Regions from separate parts of the Pleionea sp. WD8-19 genome, predicted to be linked through region 3. Evidence: predicted binding sites of a transcription regulator. Region 3 holds the regulator's gene; each other region holds the start of a gene.

Region 1 (7,026 bases), on a different contig from region 3:
ATGGTTTGCAATAAGTTGTGACCTTTAATACACAATTGCCCGTGATTGGCAGGATGGTTTGGATCACCACTGAGTTTGAGTTTTGATTGCTCGGAGCGTATGGTAATGCCACAGCCAACACCGCAGTAAGCGCAGGTTGTATTGATTGATGAATAAGCGTTTTTCTGCATCGTTTCAAATAACTTAACCGTATTGTTGAAGAATGAATTTACGCAGCGACCGAAAGAGAATCCTTTTCTTGGCGCATGGCTCCCAAAAATAAGCGTTGTCGAATATCACTTATCTCTTTTTCTTGCTGCATTATTTGATACAACCAAGGACCCGCTGACACATCGCCCAATAAACAAATGCCTTTGATTTTGTTGTCAGCAATAAAAATACTTTGTGATATGGATTGATCAGGGGCGAAAAAATGCATCCTTTCGTAATGGCTGTCGGATTGAATGACACCCGCAGAATACAAGTGTATTCCGGAAACTTTCAGTTGTGTTGGTGAAGGCTTAAAACGGTAGTGTTGGTATCCCTGATGCGCCAGATGATTGGCACACACTTTGGCTTGTTCAACGACGGGTAATACCATTCCGAAAGTTTGTTTACGGTGCTCCACACATTCACCTACGGCGTAAATTGATGGGTCAAACGTTTGCATAACGTCATCCACCTGTATGCCGCGTTGGCAATAAATGCCACTGACTTGCGCCAAATCTATGTTGGGTTTTACGCCAACAGCGAACACCACCATATCAGCCATTATTTGCGTACCATCGTCTAACGCAACCGCAGAAACTTGTTTGCCGTTTTTGCTTAATATCGCTTTGGTGTTGGCATTGAGAATAAAATGGACGCCTCGCGCTTCCAGCTGTTGTTGTAATAGCATGGCGGCGGGTTGATCCAATTGTTGATTCAATAACCAGGACAAATTATGCAGCAAAGTTACGTTAATGCCTCGTTGAACCAATCCATAAGCAGCCTCTAAACCGAGCAGTCCTCCACCAATAACCACGGCGTTTTCTATGGTTTTGCAACGGCGAATCATTTCGCGGGTGTCATGCAATGTTCGAAACGCAATCACTCCATCCAGTTGATGGCCTTCTATCGGTAAGATAAAAGGATTGGAGCCCGTGGCCAGTATCAATTTGTCGTAACCATAGTGCCGTCCACTTTTACCGATGGCTTTACGATGGGCACGATCGATGAATTGGATGTGTTCTCCGGTGATTAACTCAATATTGTTTTGGTGATACCAGTCGGCATTGTGAACCGTTATGTCGCTTCCGGATTTTTCGCCACTCAGTACAGGTGATAATAAAATGCGATTGTAATAGCTGTCGATTTCATTACCAATGAGCGTTATTTGATATTGCTGAGGAGCCAGTTGAATCAACTCTTCAATCACCCGGTTTCCAGCAACGCCATTACCAATAACCAGCAGTTTGGTTTTACTTTGCTTTGTCATTGAACTAAACCCAATTCAATTCGACCTTCTTTAACACGTACTGGAAACGTTGTCAGTTTAACGTTTTTGTCTTGTAAGCATTCCCCTGTGTCCAATGTAAAATGTTGTTTGAAAACAGGAGAAGCAACGACTCTTTTTCCTTTTACTGAGCCCACAATGCCGCGATAAAGTACATAGGCGTGGCTGAATGGATCTCGGTTATCTAACGCATACACCTGATCGTTTCGAGTACGAAACAGTGCAACTTGTTGTTGACCTATTTTGGCGCAAACGCCCGTTTCCGGAATAATACTTTCAACTTCACAAATAGGGTGCCATTTAAGTTTTGTATTCGAATTCATCACTTAACTCCTAAACTTCCGCGACCGGGATCGAATTGCCTTTCAATGATACTGACGTTGGTTTTTCATTGACGTACAGTGGTCTTTTTTGATCGCGCTCGCGCACGTATTGCAAGCTGTCGTCAATGTCGTCACTGTTGACGAATTGCTTAAAGCGCTTAACGACTTGTGGGTTTTCGATGGTTGTCTTCCATTCACACTGGTAATTAGTAATATTGTGTTGCATCTGCTTTTCCAGTTCTTCTGCGATGCCTAAACTGTCCTCAATAATCACTTGTTTCAAATAATCGAGACCGCCCTCCAGATTTTCCAGCCAGTTCGATGTTCGCTGTAATCGGTCAGCCGTTCGAATGTAAAACATGAGAAAGCGATCGATGGTTTTAATTAATGTTTCTGTATTCAGGTCGCTCGCTAATAAATCCGCGTGACGAGGCTTCATACCGCCATTGCCACAAACGTAAAGGTTCCAACCTTTTTCCGTAGCAATCACACCAACATCTTTGCTTTGTGATTCAGCGCACTCCCGTGTGCAACCCGATACGGCCATTTTTATTTTGTGTGGCGAGCGTAAACCACGATAACGTTTTTCAATGTCGATCGCTTGACCGACGCTGTCCTGTACACCGAAACGACACCAAGTTGACCCAACGCAAGATTTTACCGTGCGTAACGATTTTCCGTAGGCGTGACCGGACTCGAAGCCAGCATCGATTAAATCTCGCCAAATATCGGGAAGTTGATCAACACGTGCACCAAACAAATCGATGCGTTGCCCACCGGTGATTTTGGTGTAAAGGTCGTATTTTTTGGCTACTTCGCCAATGACGATCAGTTTATCGGGCGTGATTTCCCCTCCGGGAATTCTGGGCACTACCGAATAACTGCCATCACGCTGTAAATTGGCAAGATAATAATCGTTTGTATCTTGTAATCCGGCGTGTTGCTGGTTCAAAATAAAATCGTTCCAGCAGGACGCAAGAATTGAAGCGACAGCCGGTTTGCAAATATCACAACCGTCTCCTTGCCCATATTCGGTGATCAATTGTTGAAAGGATTTTATGTTTTCGACGCGGATCAAATGGTACAGTTCTTGTCGACTGTAATTGAAGTGCTCGCAAATGGAATGGTCTATTTCGATCCCCGATTTTTCCAACTGATGGTCCAGCAACTGCTTGAGTAATGGAGCACATCCACCACAACTGGTTGCCGCTTTAGTTGATTGTTTCAGTTCGGCCAAATCGATAATGCCTTTATCGATTACCTGACAAATTGTCGACTTGGTGACATTGTTACAAGAACAGATAGGTGCGGATTCTGGCAACGCGTCCACACCCATCGCGTTACTTTGACCGTCCATTTGTGGTGCGATCAAGGCACCCGGGTCGTTATTTAACTTTGTGTTATTCAAATACAATTGGTGCAATCCCGAATATTCCTTGGCATCACCCACTAATATTGCACCGACCAAGGTGTTTGTTCTTTTATTAAGAAAAAGCTTTTTATAGAAGCCTTTATCCTCATTGTGATAGATAAAAGCCGAAACATTGTCATTATGGTTATGCACCTGTCCGATACTGGCGACATCGATGCCCAGCAATTTCAGTTTGGTGCTCATGTCAGCGCCCTGAAATTTTTCAACCTTGTTGTTATCGATAATCGAGGTGTTTTGCGTCACTCGATAGGATAAATGTTTTGCGGCAATACGAGCCATTCGATAGCCAGGTGCTACCAGGCCAAACGTTTTATTTTGCCACGCCGCCACTTCGCCGATAGCGTAAATACGCTCATCCGAAGTCTGACAGTACTCATTAATGTTTACACCGCCGCGTTCACCGAGTTGTAAGCGAGCTTGTTTTGCAATGCGATCATTCGGTCGAATTCCTGCAGAAAATACCACCATATCGGTTTCCAGTGTATCTCCATCAGTAAAGTGCAAACAGTATCGTGCACGTTTTCCGTTAACAATTTTTGTTGTTGCTTTATTGGTGAATACTTGAATGGATAACTGTTCGATCAAAGATTTTAAGGTGCTACTGGCGGTTGAATCTAACTGATTCGCCATTAAACCGGGAGCAAACTCAACCACCGATGTTTTCAGTTGCAAGTTTTTCAAGGCGTTCGCTGCTTCCAGTCCTAGCAGGCCACCGCCAATCACGACACCGCTATTGGATCTTTGCGCGGATTGCTTAATCGCATCCAAGTCATTTAATGTTCGATACACATGACAATGTTCACGATTATTACCGTCGATAGGTGGTACAAACGGAAAGGAGCCTGTGGCAAGAATTAAAAAGTCGTAATTGTATTGACTCTCTCGATCGGTACTAACGACTCGCTTACTGCAATCAATGTTCAGCACTTTCTCTTTGAGCTTCAGTTGCAGATTAGGACGTTGAAAAAAGTCTTTCTCTACAAGCGATAACTGATCTTTGGTTTTTCCTTCGAAATAGCGGCTAAGTCCTACCCGATCGTAAGCCGGATAAGCTTCTTCGCAAAGTACGGTGATCTCGACCTCGTTTATAATTGGAGCGTTCACCATCTCTTCAACAAATTTATGGCCGACCATGCCATGACCGATTACCACTATTTTCTGTTTCGTCATTGTTTGTTTTTAACGTTATCCCGTATTGAATTTAGTAAAGGCAATTGCTGTGCCATACATGAAAGGATGAGGGAACGAAGTGCGAGAATTGGAAGATGATGCGTATTACAAATCAGGGAATAGTAATTTAGCGCTTAATTTTATTTTGCTCTTGATTGAATGATGTTCTTTTTTGGCGCAACCGAACTTTAAAGCGATATGTGTTGCACTCAATTGGTACTTGATTTTTCATGGTGGAACGAAGTTCATGAAGATCTTAACCACTCACGTGCTATTTTTAGTGATGGTTATTCCCCAGGAACGGTTTCGCGCTTTCTCGGCTACCAAGGGCATTCCTTGCACCATGAACATTGCGCCATTTTCTCATGGCACATCAATTGCCTCAGAGCTTTGAACCAACCCATTAACAGGAACAAAACTGGGGCACTTTTATGAGCATAAAAAAATTTAACGTGTTGGATCTTTCGCAAGCTCGGATTCGTTTATTGCACCTTAGCTGGATTGCATTTTTTATTTCTTTTGTTGTGTGGTTTTCTCATGCGCCACTTTTAGCACATATTAAAGAGGCATTTAATTTAACGTCGGATCAGATCAAAGCGTTATTGATACTCAATGTCGCCCTCACTATTCCTGCACGTATGGTCGTGGGTATGCTGGTAGATCGGTGGGGGCCCAGGGTTATTTATTCAGCATTATTAATAACGTCTTCTTTTATTTGCTTTGCTTTTGCGTTGGCGCAAAGTTTTGAACAACTGGCCATTACACGTTTCCTATTGGGCTTCGTGGGTGCCGGATTTGTTATTGGTATACGTTTGGTCAGTGAGTGGTTTTCTGCACGTGATATCGGATTGGCTGAGGGTATCTACGGTGGTTGGGGGAACTTTGGCTCAGCTGCAGCAGCAATGTCCTTGCCTACGGTTGCTTTAATTTTTGGCGGACAAGATGGGTGGCGTTACGCGATTGGCTGCACGGGTTTGATTGCCTTGTGTTACGGGCTTTTCTTTTTTTGGCGTGTAAGAGATACACCCGTAGGTTCGGAATATTTTAAACCGCATCGTTCCGGAGGCCTCGAAGTGTCCACTAGAAACGATCTGATTTTGTACTTGATGATGACCATACCTATGTCGCTAACTTTATTGGTGCTGATTTGGAAGTTAGGGCCAGGCAATTTGGCTTTGATACCCGAAGTCGGTATTTATGTTTTGTACGTTTTGGTTGTGTTGATGGCCACGTTTCAAGTTTTTCAGATCATTCGTGTGAATAAAGAACGATTTAACAAGCCGTTACCGGAATTTGATCGTTACGCTTTCAAGCAGGTAGCGGTTCTCGATTTAGCTTACTTGGTAACGTTTGGTTCTGAACTGGCCGTGGTTTCGATGTTGCCTTTGTTTTTTATGGAGACATTCGATCTGGATCCAGTAAAAGCCGGTTTACTCGCATCGGGTTATGCATTTATGAACTTAGTGGCGCGTCCTGGTGGTGGATGGTTGTCTGATAAATTCGGTCGAAAAAGTTTATTAACGTTATTACTGGTCGGTTTAACCTTTGGCTATTTGATCATGAGCCAAATTGACAGTGGCTGGCCATTGGCACTTGCGGTAGTAGCGACCATGTGTTGTTCTTTCTTCGTTCAAGCGGGAGAAGGCGCTGTATTTGCTACGGTACCTTTAATCAAACGTCGACTGACTGGTCAAATTGCTGGCATGGTCGGCGCCTACGGTAACGTGGGGGCTGTGATTTTTTTAACGCTATTGACGTTTGTTGAAGCTTCAACGTTTTTTATGATCATTGCAGTGTTTGCGGCAGTTACAATTGTTTTCGTGCAGTTCATGGATGAGCCCAAAGGACACATTGCCGAAGTGCGTCAGGATGGCAGTGTTGAATTGATAGAAGTGAGTTAAAACACGGACATAAGAAGAAGTATGGGGCTATCGCAACTGGAACATTTGCAATACACGGTTGATGTGGAGTTGGCACAACTATCGTTTGCGGGTATAAAGTCAGTCAATGAAGACAGTATCGGAATACGCGTTCCTGAAGGACGTCTCTTGGCAACAAAGGGGATGGTTGCGGTTATTGCAGATGGTGTATCCGCCGCAGCAGGTGGCAAAGAAGCAGCGGAAACCTGTGTGGTTAATTTTATTCAGGACTATTTCGCCACGCCCGAAAGTTGGAGTGTAAAGCACTCGTCGCAAAAAGTACTTACTGCGCTGAATCGATGGCTATTCTGGCAAGGAAGGCATTTAAACGATCAGCATAAAGGTTATCTTTGCACGTTAAGTATTTTAATTATCAAATCACAAACGGCCTATTGCTTCCATGTTGGTGACTCTCGAATTTATCAGATGCGTAATCAAAAGCTATTGCAGCTGTCTCGTGATCATGCGAGAGAGGTAGCTCCAGGGAAAAAATATTTATCGCGTGCAATGGGCTTAGAGCCAGATTTAAAAGTGGATTACTTCACATTTCAATTGCAGCCCAACGATTATTATTTACTCACTACGGATGGTGTTCACGATACGTTGACTGACAGTGAAATGTTTTCCATTATCAATCAACATAAACACAGTCTTGATTGGCGTTGTGAACAATTAATAAAAAAAAGCGGTCAGCGGGGAAGTCAAGAT
Region 2 (7,026 bases), on a different contig from region 3:
AACATCTGGCCTAGTGCTTCGTGAGTTAAAAGCAATTGCACGCGGTTAGCAGAAGAACCAATTGGACTGTTCTGCAAGTCGGTAACAATGAGATCAAACTGCTGATCAGTGAGTTGTAAAAATCGACGCGGATGAGTGCTTTGTACTCTGGCTTGCTCAGGCAAAAAACTTTTATTCAATGAGTGATGCTCAGTGAGCAGTTGGGCAAAGAATGGATCCGGCTCAATCAATGTTATTTGTCGAGCGCCATGCCAATAAGCGTTCCAGGCATTCCAACTGTGATCACCGGGCAAAAGTAAAACGGCTGGTTGTTCGGAGCTGCCAATAAATGCCGCATGATCAATCGATTGCTGAAACACCGGCTCGTTTGTTTTGTGTTCACCGTCGATTAATAAAGGCGACTCCTGGTCACCGTCGCGAAACAATAACCATTGTTCGGGAGCTAATGCATGACTGCTGATACTCAACCCGTGCGCAATGTGCTGTCCGCTGCTTTTAACCAGGCTGAGTCGTGCATGCGAAGAGTCGCGTTGCATAAGCAATTCGGCACTGCGTTCATTCAGTTGCATCGATAAGGATTTTGACGGCGATGGAGAAATGATTAATGATGAGTGAATAAAAAATAGGATGACGAATGCACAACTGGCAGTAACTAAAAACCGAAGCGATCGAAAGTGACCGACTAAAACCTGCGAGCATAAAGGTAACAGTGAACAAAAGAGAAAAGCAAAAAGTAAATGTGAGTTAAAGGGTATTTCCGTATCCAGAATGAACAGCACAATGAATACGCCCAAAGCACTGCCTGTTAAATCAGCGGCATAGCAGCGTCCAATTTCGGCTGACCATCGCATAAAGGTTAAGGTGATAAAGGTAGCGCCGAAAAAAAAAGGCATTAAAAAACACAATGCGTACAGCAGCAGATAAAATATTTGGTGCCCGTACCAGGGCAATGCAAGCATATTCAGCGGAACCTTTTGTGATAGCCAAAGGCTGATCGGCATACTCAGCGCAGTGAATAAGGCAGCGTAAGACATTAAAGCATTAAAATGTCGTTCAACAAATACACTGAAGGCTGAAGCAAAACTCGCAGCACAACCAAGCCCAAGCAAGGCTATTGCGATAACAACCGCGGTCAGGTGATGCCAATGTTGAATAGCGATTAAACGGGTAAGTAAAACCTCAAAGCCCAATAGCGATGCAGTAATCAATGCCAGTGCAATTAAGTGGGAATAACGGATCCTTTGCTCAGTTGCTTTCATACCCTGCACCGGTAAGCGGCACAAAACGAACCGGCAACAAAGAACGAGTACGCACTTTTCCGTCGAAATCTTTTAGCACCAACATCAGGGTTTGTGTTCCCCACTTAGGCCCGACCGGAATCACCATTCGGCCGCCAGGCTTTAATTGTTGCACGAGTGGTGGTGGAATATGTCGAGCCGCTGCCGTCACCACAATTCGATCAAAAGGCGCATGAGTGGCCCAACCAAAATAGCCATCGCCTTCGCGCGTATGAATTTTTGTCAGTCCTAATCGTTGAAAGTTTTTTTGCACGCGTTTCGCTAGTGGACTGATGATTTCCATCGTATAGACCTGCGGTGTTAACTCAAACAGAATGGCTGCCTGATAACCTGAGCCGGTCCCGATTTCTAGCACTTTCGTATCGGCTTCTACTTCGGCCAGTTGGGTCATTAACGCGACGATATAAGGCTGAGAGATGGTTTGGCCATAACCGATTTCTACGGGCGAATCGTGATAGGCGTATCTTTGCGCCGAGTTAGGTATAAATTGGTGTCGTGGGACATGCCTCATAGCAGCAAGTACTCGTTGATCCGATAAAGTTACACTGGCCCCCTGGTATTTTTGCAGGGTCATAACCATCTCGCTTCGCTCGTGCTGGCGATGCTGCAATTGAGGGTAATTGTGCTTTTGGATTGAAACGGGGTTTTCGCCCGACGCTGTTGGGAGTAGAAAATTGGCCAGTATAAAAACGAACCCGAACAATGCATAGGTTTGCATTTTCCAATCCTTAGTGGTGAACACCCTTCCTTAAAGTGTAGTGGATCTCAACGCGTTTGTTGCCAGACCAGCTTTCCTATTCGTCGCTATAACCATCTTTATAACTTGGATAGTGAAAACGATAGCCCAATGCTTTAATGCGGTCATTTCGACAACGCTTATTTTGGGAATCACCAGGCGACGTGACGCGTTTTGGTAATGGGTATCGGTATTTTTGGGCAAGCCAGCTGGCAACAACATCAATAGGTGCGGGATCATCATCGCTGCCGAGGTAAATATTGTCGAGCTGCTTTCCTAGCATTTTTTGTTGAGTTAAAAAGTGCAGTATTTCTACACAATCATCCTGATGAATTCGGTTGGTGAAATAGGGAGGTGAGGATTGAACTTCGATGCCATTGCGGATCCGACTTAGAAACTGGCGTCGATCGCGTCCGTAAATTCCCGAAAAACGGATCACCAGATTATTTGGGTGATGACGGTGAATCGACCGCTCAGTCGCCAACAATATATTTCCTTTGTTATCGGCAGGATAGGTTTCTGTGGTCTCATCGATCCATTCTCCGTGTGACTGACCATAAACTCGGGTAGACGACACGAAAAGAAATTCCGTTCTCGGACTGCAAGCTGAAAAGTGCTGCAGAAGATTGTCTACGCTTTGCTGATAAGTGTATTGATAATCTTCGTCGCTAAAGTTGTCGGGCGTTAAGGTCACTAACACATAATCCACCGAGGTGGGTAATTGCGCGGTTTGTGTGGTACTCCTTAAGTCGCAAGCCAAAATGTGTATTCCTTCCATACCATATGAACAACCACTCCGATTGAGCGCAGTTAATTGGTGACCCTCTGCAATGAGTTTCGGTGCGAGTTGTTTTGCCAGTTTGCCAAAACCGGCGAGAAGTATCTGTGCCATCAAGAGCCATGTGAAGGGTAAAGATTTCAATTATGCCATAGTAAAGCTTAACTCAGGACAAGTGAATTTAACCACTTATCAACCAGCGGAGGAATTATCCAGAATTAGGGTTTATCTTCAGAGTATAACCTGTGCACTAAAATGATGCTTTCACCATAGCCAAACAATCATTGCTGCACGCATTCGGTGCTGTATCCCAGATTTTGTGCATAACACCCGGCTACTTTCCGCATTTCTACTATTGGCATATTGCCTGCAATAAAGCCTGTCATTACAAATATCCAAACATTTAAAAGGGGACCTATATGAAACTGGTGACGGCGATCATCAAGCCATTCAAGCTCGATGATGTTCGCATTGCGCTAAACGATTCAGGCATTACCGGATTAACCGTTAGTGAGGTAAAAGGTTTTGGACGCCAACGCGGCCATACGGAATTATATCGCGGAGCTGAGTATACCGTGGACTTTTTGCCGAAAGTGAAAGTGGAAGTGGCTGTGCCGAATGAAAAGGTTGATGAAATAGTAGAGGCGATAATTGAGCATTCTCGAACCGGTAAAATTGGTGACGGTAAAGTCTTTGTTTACTCTTTAGAAAATGTTGTTCGAATAAGAACCGGTGAAATCGGCGAAGAAGCGATTTAAATTAGGGGAAAAAAATGAATGAAATAAAATACGCCTTGGATACGTTTTACTTTTTAGTTTCCGGTGCTCTGGTGATGTGGATGGCTGCCGGATTTGCTATGTTAGAAGCCGGATTAGTACGTGCAAAAAATACCACAGAAATATTGGCGAAAAACGTCGCTCTGTTTGCAGTGGCTTGTACCATGTATTTATTGTTTGGATACGCCATAATGTATGGCAGTACAGAAGGTGGCTGGTTACCCAGTTTTAACTTTTTGATTGGCTCCGAACACAGTGTTGAATCAGTGCAAGCAGGAAATGCGGATCATTCACTGTATTCCGATTTTTTCTTTCAAGTGGTGTTTGTCGCAACCGCTATGTCGATTGTTTCCGGTGCGGTAGCTGAACGAATGAAACTCACTTCGTTTTTAATTTTTGCCGTTGTGCTTACGGGTTTTATTTATCCAGTGGAAGGTTATTGGAAATGGGGTTCCGGCTGGCTGGATAGTTTTGGCTTTAACGATTTCGCCGGCTCCGGTATTGTGCATATGGCCGGTGCTTCCGCAGCGCTTGCTGGTGTCATATTGCTCGGCCCAAGAAAAGGTAAATACGATGGGCAGGGCAACGCGAAAGGTATTCCCGGTGCCAACTTACCGATGGCAACATTAGGGACATTCATTCTTTGGTTGGGATGGTTTGGTTTTAACGGCGGTTCGCAGCTCATGTTGTCCGATGTTGAAAACGCCAACGCCGTTGCGAAAATATTTGTGAACACCAACGCTGCAGCTACCGGTGGCGTGATTGCAGTATTTGTTTACACCAAACTGGTTTATAAAAAGGCTGACTTAACATTAATTTTAAACGGTGCATTGGCCGGCTTGGTAGCGATTACCGCAGAGCCGTTAACACCCAACCCGTTAAGCGCTACGTTGATTGGTGCCGCTGGTGGAATACTGGCCTCTTTATCCGTAGTGTTATTGGATAAGTTTCAACTGGATGACCCAGTAGGGGCTATTTCTGTGCATGGTACGGTGGGCATTTTTGGTGTGTTAGTTGTTCCCTTGACTAACACCAGCGTTTCGTTTCTACCACAAATTGTTGGTTTATTCAGTATATTCGCTTGGGTCTTTGTGACGTCCTTTGGTGTGTGGTTTTTACTGAAGAAAACTCTTGGCATTCGAGTCTCGGATGAAGAAGAGTATGTGGGATTGGACAAAGTCGACTGTGGTTTGGAGGCTTATCCTGAGTTTGCGACTGTAAACTCTTCGAATGGAAATAATTAAAGAATACTTGGGTGAGTTTCGCAGCCGTTTGGTACAGGCTTCTGTCAATTGCGTCCCTGACATCGAAACTCACTCAATGTATTTCTGAAGACAATGTTAATGATTCGTGTGCCTTTTCTGAAATGTCTTGGGTGTCATTCCCGTCCAGCGTTTAAACGCACGTGTAAATGAACTTTGTTCTGAGAAACCCAACAGTCCTGCAACGGAGGTCAAAGGTAATTGGTTGTCTGACAGTAACTCTTCAGCCAGCGCTTGCTTTGCTTGTTCCAACACTTGGCGAAAGGACAGGTTTTCGTCACTTAATCGTCGTTGTAGTGTTCGATTTGACATGCCCAGTTGAGCGGCAAGTTGGTGTAATTGGACATCGCCCTGAATCAGTTCGTTTTTAATTATGGATGTGAGCTTTTCGGAAAATTGAACCGGTTGGTGACTGATTTGTGCTACTGTTTTTTCGGCCTGTTGCAGAAGCGTTTTATATACCGATTGTTGAGATTGAGCCAAAGGTAAGTTAAACCACTTACGTTCAAATTCAATCGCATTTTTATTCGCATTAAATGAAAATTGGCATTGCCAAAGCTCTTCCAGTTGATGTTGTAATTGCGCAGAACTTGAGTGTTGCAAATGGATGCGATGAATGGGCACCTGCCAGCCGACAATTTTTCGACCATAACTGATCCAACCGGCAAAAACGGCATCAACAATATGATGACTGACGTTTTTACAGGATGGTACGGCTTGCCAAATAGCCAACGCGCGGTTGCCTTCAAACTCATATCGCGAGTGTCCCATATCGCTCACCAACGATTCATAGTGTTGCAGGGCTTCGGCGGCTTGTCCCAATGTTTCAGCCGCCATCGCTAGGTACCCGAGTAAATTAAAAGCCTGAGTACCTACCTGAGCACCAAAATGCCAGCCTAAAAGCGGATCATTGCAATGGTCAACGACCCATTGCACCATTTGCTGATAAATTGCTGCGTCGATTCGTTTGTCATTTTGATGTAAATCGTGCCGTTGGAGCCCGATATGGCTGAGTAATGCTTGCTCATTAATCGGGTACTGAGTTACCGCAAACTGTAAAAAGGACAGCGCATAACTGCAGGCTACGCTGGGTTGATGAGATGTCATTATGCGATATGGCGCCTTTTATCAATTAAGTTGTCGTTTTTTGACAAGCCAATAGGGGGGTTGCCGTTTAGGCTAAGCAGTATGGAAAAGTTTGCCAACGAATTCAATATGACGCACCGACACAGCATTCCTCCGACGATAGAAACTTATCGACAAGAGTATCGTAAAGAGCATCGCTCTCCCAACTACAATGGTTGGCTGCACATCAGCTTTACTTTAGGCAGTGCAAGTGCCATCGTGATTTATTGCGCCTTGCAATTGGAAAATGTATTGCCTTGGGAGTGGATAACGGTGTTGATTACGTTTATTTATGCCAACTTGGTAGAGTATGTGGCACATCGCCATCCGATGCATCGACCTTTTAAATGGATCAAAATTATTTACCGGCGACACGCATGCCAACATCACCGTTTTTTTACTCATGAAGCCATGCCGTTTGATGGCGCGAAAGATTTTTGTGTGGTGTTATTTCCACCCGCGTTAATACTTGGCTTTTTTGTGGTATTTGCTTTACCTGTGAATTTACTGCTGACATATCTGATCAGTCAAAACGTCGCATTTTTATTTATGATTACTGCATTTGCTTATTTCATCAATTATGAATTGCTGCATACGGCTTATCATATGCATGATGACGCTTGGATTTGGAAGTTGCCATTTATGAAGCGATTAAGACAGTTGCATTATTATCATCACGTGCCTGAGTTGATGCATCGCTATAATTTTAATATTACTTATCCCATTGGCGATTGGTTGTTTGGGACGTTCTATCGGCCAGAAAAAAAATCACAGGGATCAAGCGGGATGGCTAATGTCGTAGCTCGGGAAGAACGTAGCGTCTCCCGTGGTCAATAATTTAGGCTGTTGCGTTTAAAATGATTTAATCCTGGGAGGTGCTACGCTCTTCCCAGGTTAAGTTTCAAAACATCTAACCATTATCACTACGAAAAGAAAACACCCGAACTGGCGACACCGGACTTCCTGTGCAATACTCAGTGGGTCATTCACCAATCACAAGCCAACTTATGACTACTCCCATCCGAGCCAGCGATTCACCTTACGCATTCGA
Region 3 (7,026 bases):
GAATAACATCCACAACGTCATCGATGGTGATTCGACCAAGCAGTCGGCCTTCTTCATCAATCACCGGTGCTGATAACAGATCGCGACGTTGGAATATCTGAGCAACTTCCGTTGCCGGCATAGTGGCTGGGATCGACTCGAGGTTACCATCGAGCAGATCTTCGACAATCATATCGGTTTTGCTGGTGACCAGTGTTGCCAGGCTCACACTGCCTAACAATCGATCTTTAAAGTCCACTACGTACAGACTGTCGGTGCTTTCTGGTAGGCCTTTCATACGTAGATAACGTAACACCACATCGATAGTCACTTTGGGGCGAATGGTGACGGTATCCAGGTTCATCAAGCCACCGGCGGTATCTTCCGGAAAAATCAGAGCGGCTTCGATTCGATGGCGGTCTTGCTCACTCATCGACGCCATGACTTCTAGGTAAACACTCTCTGGCAACTCGCCAATTATGTCGGCCAGGTCGTCGGTTTCCAGGCCTTCCAGCGCCTGAGCCAGGTGTTCAGGCGCCATTTGATCGACAAAATTATTTCGAATTTCGTCGTTTAGATAATTTAGAATATCCCCTTCACGCTCTACATTAACCAGCTTCCAGAGCAGATTTCGAGCTCGAGGAGGAGAAGATTCCAGTAGGTGGGCAACATCGGAAGCCGGCATGTCGTTGAGCATCATACGAACATGAACAAACATGCCAGAGTCCAGCGCTTCATTAAGTTGCTGAATTTGATCGGCGGATTGTTCTTGTTCGTAGGTTTCGATCATTCGCGTTCCTGTTGTTTATGTTCTGAGAGTTGAACGCTGCTAAAAATGCTTTAGCAAGCAAAGAGTTAGCGTAATTTTATAATATTAAGTCTAGTACAGTCGAAGAATAATCCTAAAAACTTTCGAGAAACGTTAAAAGTTCTCTAAATCGATGAGTAAACCTTAGTTCAGAGTAAGAAAATTTAAGAATGTGGTTGAAGCGGAATAGGGCTTTATTTTAAAGCCGCATTAAAGTGTTATCTACGCTAAAGAACCGTTCATTGACTTAATGAAGAATAATTCCGTTACGCGGTTTTGAAACGTGGATGACTTTCTCGAGTTGGCGTCAGCAAGATTCATAAAAGCCGCGACTGATGAGCTGCTCCAATGCATCGATGGCCTGTTTCTCATCCGTGCCATGTGCCGTAATTTCGACCGTTTTACCGCAATTCGCGGCGAGGGTGAGGAGGTGAATGAGGCTATCCGCGGGTACCTGATTGCCCTGGAGCTCAATGGTAATTTCTGATTGAAATTGCTCGACCAGTTTAACGACTTCAGCGGCAGCGCGTGCGTGCATCCCTTTGCTGTTGACGATGGTACAATTGCGTTTCAGCATTCTGGACCTTGCTTTACATACAGATGGATCGATTGCTGCGCTGTCGACTGTAAACGTTGTGCCGCTTGTTGCAAGTCGAGGGATTCACATTGAGAAATGGCTTCGAGCATTGCATCATTAAAACCCGTAACGCAAATGACCGGTAAATCATTGGCTAATTTTTGCAGCAACTCGCTATGGGTACTGTCGGAATCGGCCAGCACCAAAACACCAGCGCCATTATCAATACTTTGTATTCGATGGGCAATATGCGGATATACAATGGTAACACTGGCTTCGGGGTTAAAGGTTAAGCTATGACAGTCGAGTGGTAACGAGTCGAGTCGCTTTTTCACGACACTCAGCATTTCTTTGCCAGCCATGGATCGTGACAGAATTAAAACACTGACGCTACTCATGAGGTTCCTTTGGCAGATCGCGGTGCACGACTTTAACGTTGGGGCGCTCTTCACGAAAATACGCCGCCAGCTTTTCGGCCATATAAACACTTCGATGGTGTCCACCAGTGCAACCAATCGCTATGGTCATATAGCTTCGATTGTCTTGCTCAAAGCGGGGCAGCCAAGTGTGTAAAAATACCTTCAATTGCCAGAAAAACTCCATGACTTGCGGCTGAGTTTCTAGAAAGTTGATGATGGGCTTTTGTGTGCCGTTGTATTCTCGTAACTTGGGATCCCAGTAAGGATTAGGCAAGCAACGAACATCAAAAACATAGTCAGCGTCCGTTGGAATTCCATTTTTAAAGCCAAACGATTGGAACAAAATATCCATGTTCGATTCGTGCGGAACCAACACCCTTTCTTTAATATAATCGCGCAACGCGTACGGCGTCATCGACGTAGTGTCAACCAGAAGATCGGCAGCTAGAGCAATGGGCTCGAGTAACTCGCGTTCTTTGGCGATCGCCTCTTTTAAAGAATAGCCACTTTGCGTTAATGGGTGACGCCGCCGAGTTTCGCTGAATCGCTTCAGCAGCGTGGCATCATCAGCATCAATATAAAATACCTGAAAATGTTCGCCTTTTTGGCTGATGCTGTCGAGAATTTCAGAAAACTTATGAAGGTCGGATGGAAAGCTGCGCGCATCAACACCTAAAGCCAGATCTTGATGTTTTATCTCGAAGGTATCGACCAATTGCGGTATCAGCGACAATGGAATATTGTCGACACAATAGAATCCCTGATCTTCCAGAGCCCTGAGCGCTACTGTTTTTCCTGAGCCGGAGCGACCACTGAGTATGACGCGCTTCATATTTAATTTAACTAATGATTATTGGTTTGTTTTTGTACCGCAGTTTCGACTATATCATAGAGTGCTTGGTTATTATATGCGTTTCTTAATTGACGGCAGAAGCCTTCCTGTTTTAATAATTTAGCGATATTTGCCAGACACTCAATGTGATCGTCATGAGCTTTTTCCGGTACGAGCAAGGCGAACATAATATCCACGGGTTGTTTGTCTGGCGCTTCATAATCTACACCTTTGTCCAACATGATCACCGCGCAAATGATTTGATCACAATGATTACAACGACCGTGAGGAATTGCAATTCCCTGACCTAAGGCCGTGCAGCCTAAACGTTCACGTGCAAACAGGCTGTCCAACACATCTTGCTCGGATAGCGTGTCGCAAGAATTGGAAAGTAACTGACTGAGTATTTCGAATGCTCTTTTTTTACTAGAGGCCGAGGCACCTACCAGGGTGCGCTCGGGCTTAAGACAACTGATAAAATCCATAACAATTAATGACGAATGAGTTTTTCCTTGTGCTTAATCACCTGGCGATCCAACTTGTCGATCAAGGAGTCGATAGCTGCGTACATGTCTTCATCTTCGGAGTTGGCAAATAACTCTCCGCCGTTAACATTTAATTTTGCTTCAGCAATTTGTCGGAGTTTTTCCACACTCAACACAACGTGCACGTTATTAATATGATCGAAGTGACGTTCCAGCTTTTCGAATTTTTCATGCACAAAATTACGCAATGACTCGGTGATATCGACGTGGTGGCCAGTTAAGTTAATTTGCATAGTCGACTTCCTTCTGTTTGTAGGTAACACATACTGAAGTAATGCTTCAGCTTTGACACAAAGAAACAAACTTAAAATGAAAAGGTTTGCTTCCGTAGGTTCTCATCGTTTGTTTAAACGCGTATTTACGTCATTCTTTTTGACTTAAATAAGCGATTTACGTTCATTGGAAGGGGGAATATTCATGGCTTCGCGGTATTTGGCGATGGTTCGGCGCGCAACGTTAATCCCCTGATCTTTCAATAAAGCAGCAATTTTATTATCACTGAGTGGTTTGGCACTGTTTTCTGCCGCTATCAGTTTCTTTATCAAGGCTCGTATTGCAGTCGACGAGCACTCGCCACCCGTTACGGTACTGACGTGGCTGGAGAAAAAATATTTTAATTCAAACACACCGCGTGGTGTGTGCATGTACTTTTGCGTCGTCACACGTGAAACCGTCGACTCGTGCATGTCCACTTCTTGTGCTATATCGGACAGAATTAATGGCTTCATGGCTTCTTCGCCGTACTCAAAAAAGCCAATCTGCTTTTCAACAATGCTGCTGGCCACTTTGAGCAAAGTATCGTTGCGACTTTGCAGGCTTTTAATAAACCATTTGGCTTCTTGCAGGTTGTTTTTCAAAAAGGTGTTGTCGGCGCTTGAGTCGGCACGCCGAATTAATGAGGCATAGTTACTGTTAATGCGCAATTTGGGAGCGCAATCGGGGTTCAGCTCGACCTTCCAGCGACCGTTTTGTTTGCTAACGAAAACATCCGGGACAACGTATTCGGGTTGACCACTGGTTATGGCGCTACCAGGACGAGGGTTGAGTCGTTGGACAAAAGCCATGACTTCTTTTAAGAAATCTTCTGGCCATTTGGTTAATCGTAAAATTTGTTTGTAGTTTTTCGAGGCGAGGGCGTCAAAGTGTTGTTCGATTAACTCTTTGGCTTCCAGCCAAAACGGCGTGTGCTCGTTAAATTGTCTCAATTGAATTTGTAAGCATTCTTTTAGATCACGCGCTGCAATACCAATCGGATCAAAGGATTGAATCAACCGCAACACCGCTTCCAGTTCATCGAGTTCTACTTGTTCTTCAAAATTTTCCAGTTCATCCTGGTTAATCAGTTGCAACAGATCGTCGAGTGGCGTTCGCAAGTATCCTTCGTCGTCGATTGCATCAATAATGACCGTAGCGATAGCTTTATCTTTTTCGGAAAGGGGTGTTAAGGTTAATTGCCATTGCAAATGATCTTGCAACGACTCAGTGGTTTCACCTTGAAATTCAAACTCTTTTTCATCGTCGGAGCGAGACAGAGAGGTTGGTGGAGTGTATTGCCAGTCTTCCCATTGCGTGTCGACGACCAGATCTTTCTCAATCGAGTCATTCTGTAACGCGTCAGACGTATCCAGTTCACTGTCTTCGGTTTTGGGCTCTTGCTTGCCGTTGGTTTTTGAGTCTTTACCGTCGATCAGCTCGTCATTGCTAATATCATCGGCGCCATCCAGCATCGGATTAGACTCCAACGCTTCTTGAATTTCATTTTGCAAATCAAGACTGGAGAGCTGCAACAGTCGAATGGCTTGTTGCAGTTGAGGCGTCATGGTCAGACTCTGACCAATTTTTAATTGTAACGATGGCTTCATTTAATTTGGTTATAGCCGTTAGGTTGAATCTTATCGTTGCCTTTCATCTATTTACCTGAAGCAGGAGAGTTAGTTTTTGAAAAGCCGTGGACTGAATTGTGGTACCCACCATTTAATAATAGCAAGTTACTGGGTTTCGGGAAGCGTTTTTCTAGAAAAGCTAGCGAACCTTGTAAACTCAATTGGGGTTATTTTAGCGTTTTCAATGGCTTGCGCCTAGTAGAAATTTGTTTATATAGCTTTCGAGTGAAGTCGTTAAATTTGGAATAAAAATGCTCATCACAACATCAACTTTTTATAGATTAAATTCTTCACCCAGGTAGACTTCTTTAACCACACGGTTGTTCAGTACCGTTTCGGCACTCCCTTCTGCGATCAGTTCACCAGCGTTGACTATGTAGGCGTGTTCGCATACCGACAAGGTTTCCCGCACATTATGATCGGTGATCAACACGCCGAGCCCTCGTTGTTTCAGCTGTTGAATGATCTGTTTGATCTCGTTAACGGAGATGGGATCGACACCGGCAAAGGGTTCATCGAGCAAAATAAATTGTGGGTCATTGGCAAGTGCTCGAGCAATCTCCACGCGTCGGCGTTCACCTCCCGACAAGCTCATGCCGAGATTGTTTCGAATGTGTTCAATTTGAAACTCGCCGAGCAGTTTTTCCAGTTGCTGTTGCTGTTGCGACTCGTCGAGATCTTTTCTCAATTCCAGTACCGCCAAAATATTATCGGCAACCGACAACTTACGAAAAATAGAGGCTTCTTGTGGTAGGTAACCGATACCCATTTGTGCCCGTTGGTGCATGGCCTTTTCGGAGATGTCTTTTTCACCTATCAGTACTTGCCCACTGTCTTGAGGGACCAAGCCAACGATCATGTAAAAGGAGGTGGTTTTACCGGCACCATTAGGACCCAACAAGCCGACAATTTGACCGGGGTTAACCTGCAGCGAAACACTTTTAACCACTTTGCGGCCTTTGTAGGCTTTGGCCAGGTTTTGGGCAATTAAAGCACTCATGGATTCTGGTCTTTTATCACATTGATGCGTTGATTTTCGATGGCCGGCACTTCCCACTCATTTTTCTGGGTATTAAAAATCAGTTTGGCTGCTCGTATCACATCGCCTTGTTGCTTAAACTCAATATCGCCTTCCAAAACGGAGATACCCGATTGGTAGGAGTAATTCACTTTGTTCGCACGCGCTTCGACCTGATTGTTATCTCGATCGGTAAAAATAAACAGGACAGGATTGCCCGTTGCAACAAAGTTTTCCGGGGTTAACTGTGTTTTGCTCTGGTAGTCGTATACCAATTGTTGGGCGTTGATCGACAGGTGGCTACCATCGGCTTTGGACAGTTTCAATTGGACCTTAGTGTGTAAAGACAGTTGGTTTCGCGAAGCTAAAAACTTGGTGTGATAGGCAAGGGCACGAAACTCAAATTGTGGGCTGAGCTGCAAAATGCTTAATGGTTTGCCTTCGGCTTGATAAACGCTGACTGTTTCAGATTGCTGAACAGCGAGATAGTCTGCGCGCAATAAGAGTTCCGGGTTGCACAGACGAACATCACCTCGATACTCAATAATGCCCAGTTTTCGATTGCCTTTTGAGCTTGCTGCATTCAGTTGTTCTACTGCGCAAAGAGATTGCGATGGCGCAGAGGGTTGAGCAAAGCATAACGGTGAAAACAGAAGCGTAACTAGTACTGATCGCATTTTACGATTCATTAAGGTACTCATTTTTACTTGGTGCTCATTGCGTTTTAGTTCCACTGACCTGACGTAAAATCTGGTATTCCTGATTTTGTAAATCGACAATAAATCCTTCACCCGATAGCCGTAAAGCACCATCTTCAATCACAACCGCATGTTCCGATTCAATTTTTTGTTGCTCCGCTTGGTAGAGCAGTTGCTCGGTATTTAAGGTTAGTGGCGGCATCGTGTTTAATTGTTCAAGCTTTACCTGCTGCGTAAGCTGTAATTGTTGAAAATCGTTACTGGCAA

The links. The regulator sigma-54, encoded in region 3, starts transcription at its own class of promoters, with help from an activator protein. The targets are predictions, from matches to a motif close to TGGCACNNNNNTTGCTNT.
Region 1: a site for sigma-54 is predicted at 4,437-4,454, ahead of nirB (nitrite reductase large subunit NirB). Genes of this name have one in related genera too.
Region 2: a site for sigma-54 is predicted at 3,169-3,186, ahead of ACTUJY_RS19435 (P-II family nitrogen regulator). Genes of this name have one in related genera too.

The regions. Positions count from the first base shown of each region.
Region 1 is NZ_JBUZOU010000016.1:31,190-38,215, reverse strand. Features, by position in the region: gene ACTUJY_RS16550 (nitrate reductase) at 1-170, opposite strand, end outside; gene ACTUJY_RS16545 (NAD(P)/FAD-dependent oxidoreductase) at 209-1,456, opposite strand; gene nirD (nitrite reductase small subunit NirD) at 1,453-1,797, opposite strand; gene nirB (nitrite reductase large subunit NirB) at 1,808-4,399, opposite strand; gene ACTUJY_RS16530 (NarK family nitrate/nitrite MFS transporter) at 4,831-6,300, shown strand; gene ACTUJY_RS16525 (protein kinase domain-containing protein) at 6,322-7,026, shown strand, end outside.
Region 2 is NZ_JBUZOU010000024.1:19,816-26,841, reverse strand. Features, by position in the region: gene ACTUJY_RS19450 (spermidine synthase family protein) at 1-1,259, opposite strand, end outside; gene ACTUJY_RS19445 (protein-L-isoaspartate(D-aspartate) O-methyltransferase) at 1,246-2,016, opposite strand; gene ACTUJY_RS19440 (NAD-dependent epimerase/dehydratase family protein) at 2,093-2,926, opposite strand; gene ACTUJY_RS19435 (P-II family nitrogen regulator) at 3,232-3,570, shown strand; gene ACTUJY_RS19430 (ammonium transporter) at 3,585-4,832, shown strand; gene ACTUJY_RS19425 (AraC family transcriptional regulator) at 4,929-5,957, opposite strand; gene ACTUJY_RS19420 (sterol desaturase family protein) at 6,039-6,812, shown strand; gene ACTUJY_RS19415 (CDGSH iron-sulfur domain-containing protein) at 6,983-7,026, shown strand, end outside.
Region 3 is NZ_JBUZOU010000012.1:16,169-23,194, reverse strand. Features, by position in the region: gene mgtE (magnesium transporter) at 1-769, opposite strand, end outside; gene ACTUJY_RS14135 (HPr family phosphocarrier protein) at 1,095-1,364, opposite strand; gene ACTUJY_RS14130 (PTS sugar transporter subunit IIA) at 1,358-1,762, opposite strand; gene rapZ (RNase adapter RapZ) at 1,755-2,615, opposite strand; gene ptsN (PTS IIA-like nitrogen regulatory protein PtsN) at 2,627-3,100, opposite strand; gene hpf (ribosome hibernation promoting factor) at 3,106-3,393, opposite strand; gene ACTUJY_RS14110 (RNA polymerase factor sigma-54) at 3,538-5,022, opposite strand; gene lptB (LPS export ABC transporter ATP-binding protein) at 5,318-6,043, opposite strand; gene ACTUJY_RS14100 (LptA/OstA family protein) at 6,040-6,738, opposite strand; gene lptC (LPS export ABC transporter periplasmic protein LptC) at 6,776-7,026, opposite strand, start outside.